Chitinimonas arctica: one gene and its partner. Each later gene encodes a partner of the first gene's protein in a complex. Links are inferred from orthologs where the notes say so. Each region holds a gene or a part of one and is shown in the gene's direction. Other genes may lie near its edges.

The links.
Region 2: the proteins of FNU76_RS16655 (region 1) and xseA are in contact, whole or in part, in a cryo-EM structure (PDB 8TXR), measured with the Escherichia coli proteins. The link is inferred for Chitinimonas arctica from one-to-one orthologs.

The regions. Positions count from the first base shown.
Region 1 is NZ_CP041730.1:3,652,728-3,662,227, forward strand. The notes cover bases 3,436-6,413. They hold FNU76_RS16655 (exodeoxyribonuclease VII small subunit), read left to right. Parts: upstream 3,436-4,798; coding sequence 4,799-5,029; downstream 5,030-6,413. Other genes in these bases: FNU76_RS16650 (hypothetical protein), read left to right, coding at 3,551-4,468; FNU76_RS16660 (polyprenyl synthetase family protein), read left to right, coding at 5,026-5,922; dxs (1-deoxy-D-xylulose-5-phosphate synthase), read left to right, coding at 5,992-6,413. Outside these bases: FNU76_RS16630 (SgrR family transcriptional regulator), read right to left, coding at 1-462; FNU76_RS16635 (MFS transporter), read left to right, coding at 556-1,746; FNU76_RS16640 (questin oxidase family protein), read right to left, coding at 1,754-2,770; redox-sensitive transcriptional activator SoxR, read left to right, coding at 2,854-3,300; more of dxs, read left to right, coding at 6,414-7,851; GTP cyclohydrolase FolE2, read left to right, coding at 8,043-8,855; CAF17-like 4Fe-4S cluster assembly/insertion protein YgfZ, read right to left, coding at 8,914-9,500. UniProt on the Escherichia coli protein: Bidirectionally degrades single-stranded DNA into large acid-insoluble oligonucleotides, which are then degraded further into small acid-soluble oligonucleotides.
Region 2 is NZ_CP041730.1:1,682,974-1,692,441, reverse strand. The notes cover bases 3,277-6,222. They hold xseA (exodeoxyribonuclease VII large subunit), read left to right. Parts: upstream 3,277-4,044; coding sequence 4,045-5,400; downstream 5,401-6,222. Other genes in these bases: recG (ATP-dependent DNA helicase RecG), read right to left, coding at 5,417-6,222; FNU76_RS07540 (leucine-rich repeat domain-containing protein), read right to left, coding at 3,277-3,551. Also shown: FNU76_RS07560 (Trm112 family protein), read right to left, coding at 1-92; lpxK (tetraacyldisaccharide 4'-kinase), read right to left, coding at 73-1,113; FNU76_RS07550 (ExbD/TolR family protein), read right to left, coding at 1,176-1,589; FNU76_RS07545 (MotA/TolQ/ExbB proton channel family protein), read right to left, coding at 1,593-2,201; more of FNU76_RS07540, read right to left, coding at 2,514-3,276; more of recG, read right to left, coding at 6,223-7,447; tsaA (tRNA (N6-threonylcarbamoyladenosine(37)-N6)-methyltransferase TrmO), read right to left, coding at 7,470-8,171; FNU76_RS07520 (Rossmann-like and DUF2520 domain-containing protein), read right to left, coding at 8,168-9,034; FNU76_RS07515 (glutaredoxin family protein), read left to right, coding at 9,258-9,468. UniProt on the Escherichia coli protein: Bidirectionally degrades single-stranded DNA into large acid-insoluble oligonucleotides, which are then degraded further into small acid-soluble oligonucleotides.

The DNA.
Region 1 (9,500 bases):
GCGGTCATACTCGGTCAGGCCGGCGCAGAGTTGCCCGATGATATGGGCCTCGGTGCGGCGGTTGACCTGGATAGGGTCGAGCGCATGCAAGGGGCGGTAGAAGGGAATGCGCAGACCACCGCCCCGGCTGGCGCCCAGATAGGCCGGCAGCGCCTGGCGTAGCCGCTCGCGCCCCTGGCTGGGCAAGCCATCGAAGGCCGCTTCCAGGCGACCTTCGTCCAGCAGGCGCCGTAGACGATGCAATCGCAGCGAATCGGGCTGTTGCAACAGGCTCAGTTGCGAGCGGTGTCCGCGACCACGGCCAGGCGTCCAGCTCAGCCAGCCTTCCTCCTGCATGCGCCGCAACAGCAGGCGCGCATTGCGTTCGCCGCAACACAGCGCAGCGGCAATCTCGGGCAGGCTGGGCTGGGGTTGCCGAGGTAGCCAGTCGTACAGACGCTGAAACTGTTCGAGCAAGCGCATGGTGATAAAAGCGGAAATAAAAAGGCTAGTCTAGCCGTTTTTCTCTTTCCGCTATTTGCAGACACTGTTGCTTCCTTGTTCGAGTCGCCTGCCATGACCCAACCCTCGCTCTGGCGCCACGTCGGCTTCCGCCGCCTGTATCTCTCCACGGTCGGTTTTTCGCTGGGCACCCAAGTCTACCAATTGGCCATGCCCCTGATCCTGTACGAATTGACCCGTTCGGCCGCTGCCATGACCGCCATGCGCGCTATCGAACTTTTGCCCAATCTATTGTTGGCGATGTTTATCGGCGTCTGGGCCGACCGCATCGACCGAGGCCGCTGGGCACGGCTGGCCATCGCCGGCATGGTCGTGCTGATGGGTGTGCAAGTGCTGCTGCTGGAACAGGGAGCCGCTGCATTACCGTTTTTCTTTATCACGGCCTTCGTGTTGATGACCTTGAACTATCTGTATGCCATCTGCCGCATGGGCATGATCAAGGAAATGCTGCCTGAACCGCTGCTCCTGCCGGCCACCGGCCAACTGACGGTCGTGAACCAGCTGTTCGCCGTCCTGGGGCCGGCCTTGGCGGGCGGTTTACTGGCTTGGCGCCTGGAGCTGGGCTTGTGGTTGCCCATGGCTGCCATGTTATTGGCCGCCTGGCTATTGCGCTCGCTACCGTTGCCGGCACGCCGCATCGAAGCAAGCGGCTTTTGGCAGGATTGGCGCGAGGGCTGGCGGGTCTTGGTACGCAACCGGCCATTGTGGCATTTGGCTTGGCTGGTGGTGTTGATCAACGGCAGCGTCGGCGTGGTGGAAGTTTTATTTCTTTTCCGGGCGCGCGACCAATTGCAGTTGGGGCCAGGCGAACTCGGCCTGCTGTATGGCTTGGCCGGCGTAGGCGGTGTGGCGGGCGGGATGCTGTGCAGCCGCTTACGGCAGCGCTTTGGTCTGGGCCGTCTGCTGATGATGGAATTGCTGCTGGAATCGGCTTGCGTGCTGGTGCTGGCCTGGAGCGACTCCCTGCCGCTCCTGCTGCTGGCGCTGGCCGCCAACAGTTTTGGCGGCGTGATCGGCAACGTCTGCATCTGGGGTTACCGCCAGGAGAGTACCGACAGCCGTTACATCGGCCGCATCTCCGGGCTGACCGGTTCCATGTTCAAGCTGTTGATGCCCGCCACCCTGGTGCTGTCCGGCGGCCTGGCCGCCAGCCTGCCGCTGGCATACCTGCTGAGTGCCTGCGCCGGTGCGCACCTGCTGGCCGTTCTGGGGACCCGCGTGTCGGCGATCTACCGGGTGGCGTAAGGGCGTGTCATGCCCCGCGCCGACCGTGCAGCAGCCGTGCGGCGGCGGCCAGGTAGGCTGGATTGGCGGCGTGCGCGTCTTCCTGCCAGCAACTGTAAACCAGCTTGATCGTGTGATCGTCATCGGCATCGACGGCCAGCGCCAGCAGCGTGGCCCAATCGGTCGGCGCGGCAGGCGGATCGTCGTCCGCCAGTGCGGGTGCGCCGACCGAGACATAGGCGGCGCAGTAGGCGGCCCAAAGCGCTTCGCTCTGTATCCGGACCGTTGCCGCCGGCAGTCGGGCCATGACCAGCCTCGCCGCATGTACGCCCGTTACCATATGCAACACCGTGAAATTGCTGGTTTGCCAATACAGGGCAATGGCCGCATGCGCCAGTTGCGCCAACAGATCCCCGCTTTGCGGAGGCCGGGGGAGGCTGGCGAGAAAGAGTGGATCGGCGGCCACCCCGCGCAAGCGCGCGGTAATGGCCTGCCCTGGCCAGGTCTTGCCGGCAAACTGCCGGGAAAGGGTGTGCAGGCCGGCCGCGACCGATTCGGCCGGCCTGCTTGCTGCGTCGCCAAGCGGAATCAGCAACTGATTGGCGACATAAGCGGCCAGGCCGGCGGCAACTTCACCGCCGTGATCCGCCTCCAGGCCATAGGCCAGCCGGATCAGTGCATGGAAAGCGCCGGTGGCAGGGGCTGGCGCGGCCTGGGCAAGTACCGTGGCGACTACGGCGGCGACGCCCTCTGCTGCTATCCAATCGGTAAATAGCAGGCGCAGCGAGCCGAAAGCTTCGCTGTCGCCTGCCCGCGCCTGCCATTCTTGCCGTTTAAGCGAGCCGGGGTGCGGGTCGCGGGCGATCGCATAGCGCGTGGTCCAATACGCAAAAAAAGCCTGCAGGCGTGCCGGTCCCGCGCCCATTTTGGCCAGTGCGACCAAGGCCATGGGACAGTGGTTGGTGGTGCCGCGCGCCTGCAAGGCAAAGTGGGCGTTTTGATCCAGCAAGCCCTGCAGGCTGCTTGCTACCGTAGTCGTTGTCATGCCGATGCCTCGTTTTCCAGGGGGTGCGGCACAGTATGAAAGTTCAAGTACACTTGAAGTCCAGTACGAATAGCGGAGGTACGATGGAATCCTTGCTATCTATCGGCTTGTTGGCCAAACGGTCCGGCGTCGCGGCCAGCGCCTTGCGCTTCTACGAGGAGCAGGGCCTGATCAAAAGTATCCGCGGGACAGGAGGGCGGCGGCATTTCGCCAGGGAGATCCTGCGGCGGGTGGCCTTTATCCGCATGGCCCAAAGCGTGGGACTCAGCCTCGACCAGATCCGTGCAGCCCTGGCCGGCCTTCCGGACCAGCGTACCCCTACCCAGGCCGACTGGACACGGCTGTCCTCGTCCTGGCGGCCGCTGTTGCAGGCGCGTATCGATTCATTGATCGCCCTGCGGGAGCAGCTCGATAGCTGCATCGGCTGCGGCTGCCTATCCCTGAAGACGTGCAAGTTGTACAACCCGGACGACTGCGCCGGACGATTGGGCAACGGTCCCCGCTATCTGCTGGGCGACCGGCCGGCGTGAAGCTTGGCCCTGTTCGTGGGGACTGCAATAAAATCAAAAATTTCGTCTATTTTTCGGAAGGCGAGTGGATGGGTGCGGAAAAGATTTGAAATAAAGAGGGCTCCTGTTTGTCGCTAATAAATAATCCAGGTCTAGTCTTTGTTTCGGCGGGCTGAGACGGTGGGCAGGCTTTTAAAAAAATGCCTGCATTTTGGCAATGGGGTGGTTGATTTGATATGCATTTCCATTTTTTAATGAAAGTAAAATTATTATGATAGAGCGGCAGGAACGAAACAGGCGCAGCGTACACTTTGAACCGAACCAATCAGAGCAGGTTCAGGATACACAGCAGACAACGAATCCACGGCAAGGGTCGAATCCTTTATTTCCAGTACCGCTGGTTTTTTCCTTGCCGGAGCCTCAGCCCGTGCCTATTCCGGCGAAAGACCCCGATACGGGCGCATCGCTGCCGCATAGGCCACCCATACGTCGAAAATCATGGGCGCGTCTTAAAACCCCCCCGCCACCCGCTGAGGAACGCACCTCGAAAATCGAGAATGAGAGTGTGCCATTTTCATTTGCGGTGCCGATGGATAACGCGTTCGAGGGCGGTGAATTGGACGGCGATCCATTGAGCGGACGCTCTCGCAGTGAGGACGACGAAGCGCCCTTTGTCCGCAAGGATGCGGAAGAGCGAGTATCTACCACCCCAATTCCTTACCCTGGCTCCAACCCACCACGAGCGGATGACCGAGCGACTGCGCCATTCCATGAGTCATATCAATTGGAATCTCGCGTCTTCGACTATGGCACACGTGCGAAAGCGGCAGCAAGCGACGGCCGAGTCGCCTTGCATAGGCAGGGTTTTATCAAGTCCGCATTAGCCCTTTCAGCGGTTGCGGCGGGAACCGCGGCCGAGGCGGTTATTACCGGGCTTGAATTGGAATTCAATAATTTATCGATCCCCATGAAAGCCGTGACGACGGGCGCACTGGCCGCGCTCGCACTCGCGACGGTACTTTGCGCACACCGAACTTATGCTGATTTTAAAAAATGGAAAAGATGCAAACCTGTCTTTTGGAATGAAAGTAATTTCGTTACTCAACCGGCGAGTACATACGCTTCGCTCGAAAGTTCGTACTTATGGAGCGGTGGAATCAACAGCGGAGCGTCGACCGGGAACAGCTAGTCGGTGCAAGCCGCAAGCCGCGTCAAGACGGGCTGCACGGCTGTTGCAAGCACGCCGCCTGCCGACCGGATTTGCGGCGATGCAACAATCGATCAAACGATTGTTTGAAATCGAAAAGGCTGTGATACATTGTTCTCCGTAGTCGCACCGCAGCTCGCTACGAGTTCCGGTGCGAGGCCGCCGGGCTTGCCCGGCCGGTTTGCCTACGCTTGGGTATTCAGAGCGCGTCGGTCAACCCCGGCGCGCTTTTTTTTCTTTGTGCAAGACAGATACCCGCGCGGCCAACAGGGTAAAATCGCGCGGTTCAACTAGCCCAACCGAATACCGCCGATGGCAAAAACCACCAAGCCCGCCAGCTTTGAAACGGCCATGACCGAGTTGGAAGCCCTGATCGCCGAGATGGAAGGCGGCGATGCGGCGCTGGAGGCGACCTTGCTCGCCTACAAGCGCGGGTCGGAACTGATCCGCTTTTGCCAGGAACAGCTGGCCTCGGCCGAGCAGCAGATCAAGATACTCGACGGCGACAGCCTCAAGCCGTTCGAGGCGGAGGAAGCGGAATGAAGCGACACGATTTTCAAACCTGGTCTTTCGCCATCCAGCAACAAATGGAGTTGGCGCTGAGCGGCATCCTGCCGCCGGCGTCGCAACTGCCGCAACGCCTGCACGAAGCGATGCGCTATGCCGTGCTGGGCGGTGGAAAGCGGGTAAGGCCGCTGCTGGTTTTTGCCGGCGGCGAGTTGGTAAATGCCTCGGCCGAGCGCTTGCAATATGCCGCCGCCGCCGTGGAAATGATCCATGCCTATTCCCTGGTGCATGACGACATGCCTTGCATGGATGATGACGTGCTGCGGCGCGGCAAGCCTACCGTGCATGTGGAGTTCGACCAGGCGACGGCGCTGCTGGCCGGCGACGCGCTGCAGACGGCCGCTTTCGAGGTCCTGGCCGCCCATCCCTTGTGCGCGGAACCGAGCGATCAGCTGAAAATGCTGAAGCTGCTGGCCACCGCTTCCGGCGCCGGCGGCATGGCGGGTGGGCAGGCGATCGACCTGGCTTCGGTAGGGCAGCCCTTGAGCCTGCCGGAGCTGGAGCATATGCATATCCTGAAGACGGGTGCGCTGATCCGCGCCGCCGTGCTGCTGGGCAGCTACTGCGGCGATGCCATGGCGGCCGAGGAACGCGAGCGCCTGGACCGTTTCGCCAAGCTGATGGGTCTTGCTTTCCAGGTAGTGGACGATATCCTCGATGTGGAAGCGGATACGGCTACCCTGGGCAAGACCGCCGGCAAGGACGCCGCGCACGACAAGCCCACTTATGTTTCCTTGCTGGGCCTGCGCCAGGCCAAGGAGCGCGCTGCCGAGCTGGAAGCCGATGCCATGGCCTGCCTGGCCGGCTTTGGCGAGCGCGCCGAACGCTTGCGCGAGTTGGCGCACTTTATCGTCCATCGTGCCTTTTGATCGAATTTCGACCGATGCAAGCCGGCCGCACGCGTTCCGTGCGATCCGGCCTCAAACGTAGATTGCCCCATGCCTTTTCCGCTTCTCGATACCGTTCATCTGCCGGCTGATCTACGCCGCCTCAATGAAAACCAGCTCAAGCCCCTGGCTCAGGAGCTGCGGGCTTTTCTGCTCGAATCCGTCAGCCAGAGCGGCGGCCATTTCGCCTCCAATCTGGGTGCGGTCGAGCTGACCATTGCCCTGCACTATGTGTTCGATACGCCCAATGACCGGCTGGTCTGGGATGTGGGCCACCAGAGCTATCCGCACAAGATCCTGACCGGACGGCGTGCGCAAATGCATACCATGCGTAAATATGGTGGTTTGGCTGGCTTCCCAAAGCGCGAGGAGAGCGAATACGATACCTTCGCCGTCGGTCATAGTTCGACCAGCATAGGCGCAGCGGCAGGCATGGCCGAGGCCAGCAAGCTGCTGGGCCAGCAACGCAAATGCGTGGCCATCATCGGCGACGGTGCCATGACGGCGGGTATGGCATTCGAGGCGCTCAACAATGCGGGCAACAAGGAAACCGACCTATTGGTTGTCCTGAACGACAACGAGATGTCGATTTCGCCCAATGTCGGCGCCTTCAATTCTTATCTGGCCAGGTTGTTGTCCGGCAAGTTCTACCAGGGCTTCCGCAACACCGGCTCCAGGGTGCTGGAAAACGTGCCGCCGCTGCACGAGCTGATCCGTCGCGGCGAAGAGCATATGAAGGGCCTGATTTCGCCGTCCACCTTATTCGAGGAGTTCGGCTTTCACTACGTCGGTCCTATCGACGGCCATGACCTGGATACCCTGATCCCCACCTTGCAGAACCTGCGCAGCCTCAGCGGCCCGCAGTTTCTCCACGTGGTGACCAAGAAGGGGCAGGGCTACAAGCTGGCCGAGGGCGATCCGGTCAAGTACCACGCCGTCACCCCGTTCACGCCGGCTGACGGCATGGCGTCCAAGGCAGCCAGCAAGCCCAGTTATACCCAGATCTTCGGCGATTGGTTGTGCGATATGGCGGCGCAGGATAGCCGCTTGATTGGCATTACCCCGGCCATGCGCGAGGGATCCGGCCTGGTGCGCTTCGAACAGTCTTTCCCCGACCGCTATTACGATGTGGGCATCGCGGAGCAGCATGCCGTCACCTTCGCGGCGGGTATGGCATGCGAGGGCCTCAAGCCGGTCGTGGCGATCTATTCGACCTTCCTGCAACGCGCCTACGATCAGTTGATCCACGACGTGGCCTTGCAGAACCTGCCCGTGCTGTTCGCCATCGACCGTGCCGGCCTGGTAGGCGCGGACGGACCGACCCACGCCGGTAGTTTCGATATCAGTTATCTGCGCTGCATTCCGAATATGGCGGTGCTTTGTCCCGCCGACGAGAACGAATGCCGGCAAATGCTTTACACCGCTTACCAGATGGACCAGCCCACCGCCGTGCGCTATCCGCGCGGCACCGGGCCGGGCGTGCCCTTGGCCGAGGCCTTCACCGCGCTGCCGGTGGGGCGTGGCGAAGTGCGGCGGCAGGGCAGGCGTATCGCCATCCTTGCCTTCGGTAGCATGGTGGCGCCGTCCTTGGCCGCGGCCGAGGCGCTGGACGCGACGGTCGCCAATATGCGCTGGGTCAAGCCGCTGGACGTGGAGCTGGTCCTGCAATTGGCCGCCGATCATGATGTGCTGGTGACCGTGGAAGAAAACGCCGTCATGGGCGGAGCCGGCTCTGCCGTGATCGAGGCGCTGCACGCCGCCGGCGTGCTCAAGCCGGTGCTGCAGCTGGGTTTGCCGGACCGCTACGTCGATCATGGCGACCCCGCCTTGCTGTTGGCCGAGTGCGGCCTGGATGCGGCCGGCATCGAGGCCGCCGCCCGGGCGTTCGACCAAAAAAACACGCGCCACTGAGCTGCGTAGGCAAAACCAGCGCTGAAATGCGCGGCATCGGCCGGTGCCGCGCGTTCGCTATGAAGCCAATTGCCAGATTCAATCGCGGCCCGCTCTTGAATTGGCCCGATTCGGCCTGAAATTCCTGATTGGTTTACTCGGGTATTTGCTGCCCGGTACAATTTGCCCTTACACCGCATCAGGAACGCATCATGAACGCTGCTCTCCCCCCGGCCACCATCGAAGACGTGCAAGGCTCGCACGATGCGCGCAATATCGCCATCAACAAAGTCGGCATCAAGTCGATCCGCCATCCGGTCAAGGTGGGCGACAAGGCCGACGGTGTGCAGCACACCATCGCTACCTTCGATATGTATGTGTTTTTGCCCCAGCACTTCAAGGGCACGCATATGTCGCGCTTTGTCCAGATACTCAATAGCCACGAGAAGGAAATCTCGGTCGAATCGTTCGAGACCATGCTGCGCGAGACCGTCGCCAAGCTGGAAGCCGATTCGGGCTATATCGAGATGCGTTTCCCCTTCTTTATCAACAAGACCGCCCCCGTCTCGGGGGTGCAAAGCCTGCTGGACTACGATGTCAGCCTGATCGGCGAGATCAAGCACGGCGTCTTTACCCAGACGCTGAAGGTATTGGTGGCGGCGACCAGCCTATGTCCTTGCTCGAAGAAGATCTCGGCCTATGGCGCGCACAACCAGCGTTCGCACATCACCATCACCGCCAGGGTCAACCAGCATGTCTGGATCGAAGACCTGATTCGGGTGGCGGAAGAAGAAGCGTCCTGCGAGGTCTTCGGGCTGCTCAAGCGTCCCGATGAGAAGTACGTGACCGAGCGTGCCTACGACAATCCCAAATTCGTCGAGGACCTGGTACGTGACGTGGCGGCCCGCTTGCTGGCCGACCCGCGTATCGATGCCTACGTGGTGGAAGCCGAGAACTTCGAGTCCATCCACAATCACTCGGCCTATGCGCTGATCGAACACGACAAGTCGAGCGCGGCCGCATAACAAGGACGCCGCCGGCCCGGGATGGCTGTACAAGGCCATCCAGGCCGGCTTCCCTTGTTTACTCGTGTACCGGGTAGGGGAGGGGCAGGAATTCCAGCCGTGTACCGTTGGGGCTTTCCAGATGGACGCCCTGCGCCACGCTGGCCAGCTGTACCACCGCCAGCGCTTCCCACCGGCCGTCGCCGCTCGGGGCCGCCAGGGCGATCTGGCCGGATGCCTGGCCATTCATCTCCGGACTGTAGACGGCGTCGCCCGCGTGCATGGCGGTATCGGCACGGACCCGGAAAGTGCGGCGCTTGAGCTTGCCCAGATACTGGGTGCGCGCCACGATTTCCTGGCCTGGATAGCAACCCTTCTTGAAGCTGACGGCGCCGATCAATTCCATATTGGCCATCTGCGCGACGAATTCCTCCTGGGTGGCGGGCAAGACCCAGGGGATGCCGGCGTGGATGTCCGACAAGGTCCAGGCATCGGCACCCGCCGCTTGCGCGCCGGCCGCCAGCAATTTATCCCAACAGGCCCCGGCCGCTTCGGCAGCCAGGTTCAACAGCAGGCGGTCGGCCGGCAGGCGGACCAGGTGGCCGCCCTCGCAAGGCATGCCTTGATGCGCTTCCTTCGGCAGCTCGCCGAATACCTCGCGGGCCA
Region 2 (9,468 bases), 2.0 Mb from region 1 along the record:
CCGCGGCATATCAGTTCCTGACGGGCTTTGTCATGGAACAGTGGGCCCTTGCAGATCGGGCAGACCAGGATTTCAAGCAGTTTGGCGTCCATCTTTATCTTCAGTCATCAAGGTATTGAGCCGCCGGCATAGCCAGTCGGCCAGGTCGGGCGCAAACGTGGCCGCGACCGGAACAACCCAAATATTACCACTGTGCGGCAGGCTCCCTGCAGACAAAAGGGCGCGCAATTTGACCGCGTCCTTTTCGGTCGCCAGCAGGCAGTCGGCCTGGATGGAGAGCAGGTCGGCCGCCTGGTAGGCATGGTGGTCCGGGAAGGGGTATTCGCGACAGTCCAGGCCGGCGGCCTTCAGGGTGGCAAAGAAGCGGGCAGGATGGCCGATGCCGGCCAGCGCTGCCAGATCCTGCCCGGCGAAGCTCGCCAGCGGCCTGCGCTGCCCGCTATCGGCCAGGTTCCAGGCGTCGCCGGGTTCCAGTTGCATCCGGAAGCAGGCTGGGTGGGCAGGCGGGTGGTATGGGCCCTTGCCATTGATCACCAGGGCGTCGCTGCTGAAAAGACGGCCGGTAGGTTCGCGAAGCGGGCCGGCCGGCAGCAGCCAGCCGTTTTGCATGCCGCGGTTGCCGTCGATCACCACGATTTCCAGCTGGCGGGCCAGGCGGTAGTGCTGCAGGCCATCGTCGCAGAGCAAGACCTGGGTAGCGGGATGGGCGGCCAGCAAGGCCCGGCCGGCAGCGGCACGGTCGCGCCCGACAAAGACCGGGCAGGCCAGGCTGTGGGCCAGCAGCAGCGGTTCATCGCCGAATTCGGCGGCACTGCCGCCGGCAGGGACTTCGGCGACGCCTGCGATCGTCCCACCGTAGCCACGGCTGACGATGCCGGGTTTGATTCCCGCCGCCAACAGCCGCTCGGCCAGGTAGCGCACCACGGGTGTCTTGCCGGCCCCGCCTGCCGTGATATTGCCGATCACCACCACCGGTACGGGCAGCGCTGCGGCCCGCAGCCAGCCGGCGCGGTACAGCCACCGCCGCAGCCCTGCCAGCAGGCCGAACACGGCCGCCAGCGGCAGTAGCAGGCAGGCGGGAAAGCGCGATTGCCAATAAGCGGGCGTTTGCATGGCGGAGGCTCAAAAAAACATTCCCGCCGGAGCGGGAATGGGTTTGCAGGCTGCCGAGTTGGCTACTGCGGCGTTTGGGTGGCGAAGGTCAGGCGACCATAGCCCGCCATCCGGGCTGCTTCCATCACATTGATCACCGATTGGTGATTGCTGTTGCCGTCGGCATTGATTACCACCACCGGCTCCTGGCCATTGGCCAGCTTGCGCAACTCCGCCGCCAGGTTTTCCGGGCCGGTGTAATTGATGCGCTGGCCGTTGAGGGCGTAGCCGCCGCCGCTGGTGATGGCGACTTCGATTTCGAGCGGTTTGCTCTCCTGCTTCTCGGAAGTAGCGGTGGGCAGATTGATCTTCAGCTCGGCGAACTTGGAATAGGTGGTGGTCGCCATCAAAAAGATAAGGATCACCAACATCACGTCGATAAGCGGAATAAAGTTGATTTCCGGCTCTTCACGCTGCCGGCCGCGACGGAAATTCATCGCTTAGCCCCGTTCGCCGTGGATGACTTCCACCAGCTTGATCGCTTGCTGTTCCATTTCGACGATAAAGCTGTCCACGCTGGAACGGAAGTGGCGGTAGAACACCAAGGCCGGCACGGCCACGATAATGCCCAGGGCCGTGTTGTACAGTGCGACGGAGATGCCGTGCGCCAGGACGGCCGGGTTGGCGCTGCCGCTGGGCGATTGCGAACCGAAGATTTCGATCATGCCGATCACCGTGCCCAACAGGCCGAGCAAGGGCGCCGCGGTGGCGATGGTGCCCAGCGTGGTCAAGAAGCGTTCGAGGTCGTGCGCCACGGCGCGGCCGCTTTCCTCGATGGATTCCTTCATGATCTCGCGCGAGCTTTTGACATTCTTGAGCCCGGCGGCCAGTACCCGGCCCAGGGGAGAATTCGCTTGCAAACGCGACAGCATGTCGGTGGTGACGCCGCTCTGTTTCAGTTCCTGCACGGTCAGGGCAAGGAGTCTGTCGGGCAGGACTTGCGAGCGGCGCAGGCTGACCAGGCGTTCGATAATAATGGCAAGGGCGACGATAGAGGCAAAGATGATCGTATAGATCGGCCAACCGGCAGCCTGGATAATGGCGAGCATAAGGGGAGCTTGTCCTGGCAGGTGTGCAAAAAACCGCATAACTTTAGCCGTGCGCGGGGTGGCCGGCAAGCGGACTGCGTAAATACGGCTACGTAATCATTCCCATTTGCCGAAGTTCGGCCTGATCCGGTCGGAATCGCTCGGCTTGGAATGGGGTGTGGACCCATGTAGCCGATATCGGTTCCGGCAGGCGGGGGAGTGGCACCGGGCGTACGGCAAGGTGGCGAATCTGGGCGGATCACTGCCAGGCCGCGCCAAAGGAATGCGTGAGGACAGGCCGGTAAACCCTGTCATGCATCCTGGATGCAGGTCCTAGGAAAGCCTAAACGAGGTCGAATGCGGCATCGAGGCGGTTTGCGCTTGATGCGGCTGGACGCCGATGGCATTGCGCAGCGCCGATGCTTGCCTCATGGCTGGATCCCGCGCTTTCCTGGTCGGCGCAAGCGGCGGTATCGCAGCAAGCGGGTGCATTTTCAGGCCCGGTTCGCTCGGTACGACTGTCCCGCTGCTCACGGCCTTTGCCAATGGCTTTACGCCGGCGTGCTCAATATTGTTCCCTCCGAGCTTAAGCGCGAATTTCGTGGCCGTGTTGGCGGTGCGTCGGTTCCCAATGGCGGATTTTAATTCACTTGCCCCTGCGGTATCGATTCCATTGCCGGCTAGATCCAGTACTTTAAGGTTAAGGTTGTTTTTCAAGAGCCCGGCCAATGCCGCGCAGCAGCTGCCGCTTATATTTTGATTGCGCAATTCCAGCGCGTGCAGGTTCGGGTATTTCTTCAGGGCGCCGGCAAGGTATTCGATGCCTTTGTCACCGATTGGGTTGTCATTTAAAACAAGCTTCTGCAAACTGCTGCAGTGATGTGTGGACAGCGTATCGGCGAGAGATATGGCGTCTGTTTGGTCCAGCTCCGCCCCGCTGAGGTCGATCGTGACGAGGCGCTTGCCGTCACGCAGTTTGTTCAACACGTTTTCAAGTCGAATTTTATAAGGTCGCGCCTGCGCCACCCCGGTATTCTGCATAGGTAGGGGAGGATTTTTATTCAATATTTCGGCGAATAATTTCGCATTGCTTGGCCGCCATGGCACGCCACCTCGATGGGTGAAAAATTCCTTGATCGACAGCAAGGCATATTTTTGCCAGGAGATGTCAGAGTAATCGCGCGTGACAGTAAAAACCGGCTTGGTTTGCCTCTCCCGACCCTCACCATGCGCAGTCGAAGAAGGGATTTGCTTGATGATATATTTTTCGCTGCCTTCTTCTAGCGTGATTATGTCCCCATCTGCTGCTTGAAATATCTCTATCCGCTGCCTGGCTACGAATTCTTGTCTGTTCAATACTTTAATATTCATATTTTGTTCCTCCGGATCGAGGGTGTGGATGATTGGTCTGCGAGGACTCATGGGACGTCCGCTTCGCTCCGTAAGTGAATTACCTTTTACTGATTTTAGTCTTCTAGCAAAAATCCAAGATTATGGATTCTTTACAATGACCGGCTTTGCCCGAAAGGGATTCGCCTTATGCTTTCTACTTTTCCACTGGCTGCCGGCATGAATTGGCTGCGGTGGACGAGCCGGAGAGGGCTGCGGAAGCCGCTGTCGCAGGTCCAGCTAGGGGAATCCCCACTTGTGCACATTGCCTGTGGATAACTTTGTGGGTAAGGCGGTGGATTTGTCTGCGAAAGCCCATTGGGCAAGCCTTCCATTGGCCTGCTCAAAAAACCGGCTAAAAATTTATCTTCTTTTAAATCAACAATTTAAGTGTTTGCTGTAACAGAGGTGTCAAATTTGCCCGGCCGTGCTACCGTGCCGCGGACAAATGTGGATGAACCGCTGTCGAGACCAAATGAACGAACTCCTGTCAAGCCCGGCCCCGGTATGGTCGGTGAGCGAATTGAACCGGGCCGTCAAGGGCTTGTTGGAGCGCGAGCTGCCTCTGTTGTGGGTAAGCGGCGAGATTTCCAACCTTACCGTGGCGGCCAGCGGGCACTGTTATTTCTCCTTGAAGGACAACGGTGCGCAGGTGCGTTGCGTGATGTTCCGCAACCGTGCCGTGCTGTTGCCCTTCAAGCCGCGTGAAGGCATGAAGGTCGAGGCGCGCGCCGCCGTGACGCTGTACGAGGCGCGCGGCGACTACCAGCTGAATATCGAAGCGATGCGCCCAGCCGGATTGGGGGCGCTGTTCGAAGCTTTCGAAAAGCTGAAGTCCAAACTCGCCGCCGAAGGGCTGTTCGATGCGGGGCGCAAACGCGGTTTGCCTACCCAGCCTCGTGCCATCGGCCTGATCACCTCGCCCAGGGCGGCGGCCTTGCGCGATGTGCTTACCACCCTGCGCCGTCGGGCGCCGCATCTGCCTGTCGTGCTGTATCCGGTGCCGGTGCAAGGCGAGGGCGCTGCCGAGCGGATCGCGGCCATGCTGGCGCGCGCCAATGACCGCGCCGACGTGGATGTGCTGATCCTCTGCCGGGGGGGCGGCAGTATCGAGGATCTGTGGGCCTTCAACGAGGAAGTGCTCGCGCGCGCCATCGCCGCCAGCCGGATTCCGGTCGTGTGCGGCGTAGGGCATGAGACCGATTTCACCATCGCCGATTTTGTCGCCGACCTGCGGGCCGCCACACCCACGGCGGCGGCCGAGCTGGTGTCGCCCGACCGCGCGGCGCAGCAAGCCCGCCTGCTGCAATTGCAGGCAGGGCTACTGCGCGGCTTCACGCGCGTGTTGCAGACCAGGATGCAACGCCTGGACTTCCTTGGCCGCCGCCTGGTGCATCCGGGCGAACGCTTGCGGCGCCAGCGCGAAAGCATCGCCCGCGCCGAGCAGGCTTTAAGGCGCGCTGCCCAGCGCCGCCTGCAGGACTCGACCTGGCGCCTGGCGCATCTGCGCCAGCGCTACCGTGCGGCGCGGCCGCTGCCGGCCATGCGGTTGATGGAGTTGGCGGCGCTGCGGCAACGTATGCGCTTGGCGGTTCGGCGCGGCCAGGAGCGTGCCGCCGCCAATCTGGCCGTGCTGGCCGGGCGCTTCGGCGCCTTGGACCCGAGCGCCGTGCTGGCGCGTGGTTATAGCCTGGTGGAAACCGCGGATGGCTCACTGGTGCGCGATGCCGCCGAACTGCGGATGGGGCAGCGCTTGCGCTTGCGCTTTGCCCGGGGAGAGGCGGCCGCGGTGGTCAGCGATGCGCCCGTAGAGCAAGGTGATCTCTTCTAACAGGGCGGGGATTGGCTTATGCCTTGAGTAGTTCCTCGCGGCCGGCCAGCCAGCGCGCCATGTGTGCTTCCGCCACATGGGGAGAATGCTCCAGCAGCTGGACGGCTACCTCGCGCGCTTGCTCCAGCAATGCCGTATCGCGTTCCAGATCGGCGAAACGCAGCATGGGCACGCCCGACTGGCGGCTGCCCAGGAACTCGCCCGGACCGCGTATGCGCAGGTCTTCGCGGGCGATGACAAAGCCGTCGGTGCTTTCATAGATCACCTTCAGCCGCTGTTTGGCGTCTTCGCCCAGCGGGCCGTTGTAGAGCAGCACGCAGCTCGACTCCAACGCGCCGCGACCCACGCGGCCGCGCAATTGATGCAATTGCGCCAGCCCCATGCGCTCGGCGTGCTCGATCACCATCAGGCTGGCATTGGCGACATCCACCCCCACCTCGATCACGGTGGTGGCCACCAGCACCTGCAGATCGTTGCGGCTGAAAGCCGCCATGATCTCGGCCTTTTCGGCGGGTTTCAGGCGTCCATGCACCAGTCCCACCTGAAATTCCGGCAGCGCCTCCGACAGCGCCGCATGGGTATCGATGGCGGTTTGCAGCTGCAGGGTTTCCGATTCTTCGATCAGGGGGCAGACCCAATAGGCCTGGTGCCCCTCGCTCGCCACCTTGCGGACAAACTCGACCATTTCGTCGCGGCGGGCCTCGCTGACCAGGCGGGTCTTGATCGGGCTGCGTCCGGGCGGCAATTCATCGATCACGCTGACATCCAGGTCGGCGTAGAAACTCATGGCCAGGGTGCGTGGAATCGGTGTGGCGGACATCATCAGCTGATGCGGCGATCCGCCCTTGCCGCGCAGCGCCAGGCGTTGGTGAACACCGAAGCGGTGCTGTTCATCGACGATGGCCAAGCCCAACTGGGCAAATGCGACCGACTCCTGGAACAGGGCATGGGTACCCACCGCCAAGCGGGCCGCACCGCTTTCCACCTGGGCAATGGCGGCCAATTTGGCCTTGGGGCGCAGCGAGCCCGCCAGCCAGGCGACTTCGATGCCCAAGGGCGCCAGCCAGGTAGAGAGCTTCTTGTAGTGCTGCTCGGCCAGGATTTCGGTGGGGGCCATCAACGCCGCCTGGTAGCCTGCTTCGATGGCATCCAAGGCGGCCAGCGCCGCCACGATGGTCTTGCCGGCGCCCACATCGCCTTGCAGCAAGCGCTGCATCGGATGGGGCGACGCCATGTCGTGGCGTATCTCGGCCAATACCCGCTGCTGCGCACCGGTCAGGCCGAAGGGCAGGCTGTCGGTCAGGCGGCCGGCCATTTCCCCGGCCACGCGCAGTACCGGTGCAGTCTGCTCGCGCCGGCGCCGGTAGGCCAGCCGCATGGAGAGCTGCTGGGCCAGCAGTTCGTCGAATTTAAGCCTTAGCCAGGCGGGATGGATACGTTCGCTGAGCTGTTGCTGAGCGATATCCGGGGTGGGGTGGTGGAGCAATTGCACGGCGGCGCCGAACGGCATCAGGGCCAGGTCGCGCAATAAGGGCGCCGGTAGGGTATCGCTCAGGTCGCATTGCTGCAGGGCTTGGCCGATCAGCTTGCGCAGGGCGGGTTGATTCAGTCCGCTCACGGTGGAATAGACCGGTGTCAGCGATTCGGCCAAGGCACTGTTGTCACCTACATTGCGGACCTTGGGATGCACCATCTCGTCGCCGAAATAGCCGCGCCGGATTTCGCCCAGCAGCCGCACCCGCCGGCCCAGCGCCAGCTGTTGCTGCTGGTTGGGATAGAAATTGATCAGGCGTACGAACAATTCGCCGCTGCCGTCCTCGATCCGCGCCACCAGCTGGCGGCGGGGGCGGAAGGTGACCTCGGCATGTACCACCTCGCCTTCCACCAGCACGGGCGAGCCCAGCGGTGCATCGGCGATGGTGAAAAGATGCGTCTCGTCCTCGTAGCGCAAGGGCAGGTGCAGTACCAGGTCGAACGGCCGTTGCAGGCCCAGCTTGGCGAACCGGGCGAGGGTGGCTTTGGGCAGGGTGGCAAAATCGAGCTTCATGGGCTCCCTTATCCGGCGAAGGTCATAAATGGGTCGCCGTGATGCTGTCCACGCTTGCCGAATGGGCCGCGCAGCGCCAGCGGATATTGAACTCATAGAGTGTCATGCCGTATTCCCGTTCCGGATCGTCGGCATAGCCAGGGCGCGGGTCTTGCGCCAATACCTCTTCGATCAGCGCCCGCAAGCGCGGATAGCGCGCTGCCGCTGCCTGCAGGGCGGCCTCCGCCGCCGCCGAGAAGCTGACGCGCAACGGTTGCGTGCCGGCGTCGGCGTAACCGTTGGAGGCGTCGCCGATCGCATCCGCATAGGCCAGGTAGGGCTTGATATCGAAGATGGGCGTGCCATCCAGCAGGTCGGCGCCGCCCACGTGTATGCGCACCCCCTGGTCGGTATCGATGCGGACCAGCTTGGCCACCGACAGGCCGATGGGATTGGGCCGGAACGTGGAGCGGCTGGCGAATACCCCCAGGCGCTGATTGCCGCCCAGCTTGGGAGGCCGCACCGTGGGCCGCCAGCCTTGCGCGGCAGTCTGATGGAAGGCGAACAAGAGCCAGACATGGCTGAATTGTTCCAGCCCGCGTACGGCGTCGGACTGGTCATAGGGTGGCAGCAGCAGCACGCTGGCTTCGGCCGAAGGACAAAGGCCGGGTTGGCGGGGAATGGCGAATTTTTCCTTGAAGCAGCTTTCGACCACACCGATGGGCTGCATGGACCAGCTGTTCATGGCGAGGTCTCCAATAGCGCGGCCAACCGGCTCCGCTGTGTTTCGTCCAGGGCGGCGAGTTGCAGCGCCACCCGGCCCAAGGCCAGGTAGGTATCGGCGACCGCCGGGTCGAACTGGCGGACGGCGGCCAATTGACGGGCCACGGTGCCGGTGTCGCCTCGGGCGATCGGACCGGTCAGTGCTGCGTCGGTGGGCAGGCGGTCGAGATTGGCCAGGCTGCCATCCACCAGCGGGCGCAACGCCCGCCAAGCCTGTTCGCGCGTCAGCCCGGCCATGCTCATGCAGCGCAGTGCGGTTTCCATCAGGGCGACCAGATCGTTGCACGCCAGCACGGCGCCGGCATGGTACAGCGTCTTGTTTTCGGCCTTGAGGCTGAAACATTGCCCGGCTATACCTTCGAATAGCGCGACCAGCTTGCTCACCGCCTCGGCGTTGCCTTCGCAGCCGCAATAGGTACCGGCAAAATCGGTGATGGCGTGGGCCGGTTGCGCGAACGATTTGAGCGGGTGAATGCTGGCCAGCAGTTGCGATCGCGTCCGCAGCGGCGCCAGCAGTTCGCTGCTCAGCGCGCCGCTGGCATGGAACACCACATCGCCGCCGCCGATGAGGGAGTGCCTGCTTAGCGCGGTCACGATTTCCGCTAATTTATCGTCCGGGGTGGCGATCAGCGTAAAGTCGGCGGGCGGCAGTTCAGCCAGCGTCATGGCCTGCCCTGCGCCGATAAAGGCAATGGCGTCTTGCGCGGAGCCGGCTTGGCGGGCGACCACGCCGGCAATGCGCAGTAGCCCGGCATCGTGCCAAAGCCGGGCGAGGCTGCGGCCAAGGCGGCCGGGGCCAATCAGATTGAGACTGGGGAGGAGCATAAGGGCGGGAACCAAAGACGACAGCGGATTATCGCATGCAGGACAGAGCCTGCCGCGGTAACCCGCGCGCCGAGCGTGTTCCTGCTGTGGATAAGTCCGCTTCGCCTGCTTCGGCGACCACCGTGCCCCCTTGGAAGTGGCTGTTTACGAAAGGCCTCACACCCGCTGTAGCCTTCGCATATAATTCCAACGTCATCGCCGTTACGCATTTTCGGAGTCACTTATGAAGCTGTCCGCACTTATCACCCTGGGCTTGGCCTTGGCGTTGCCCATGGCCCATGCCGCCAAGGTCTATTCATGGAAAGACGCGAGCGGCAACGTCGTGTTTTCCGACCAGCCGCAGCCCGGTCAAAAGGCCGATGTGAAAGATGTCAAAGGCAATGTGGTGCAAACCAGCGGGGGGAATTTCATTACCCGCGAAGCCGTCCGCAAGA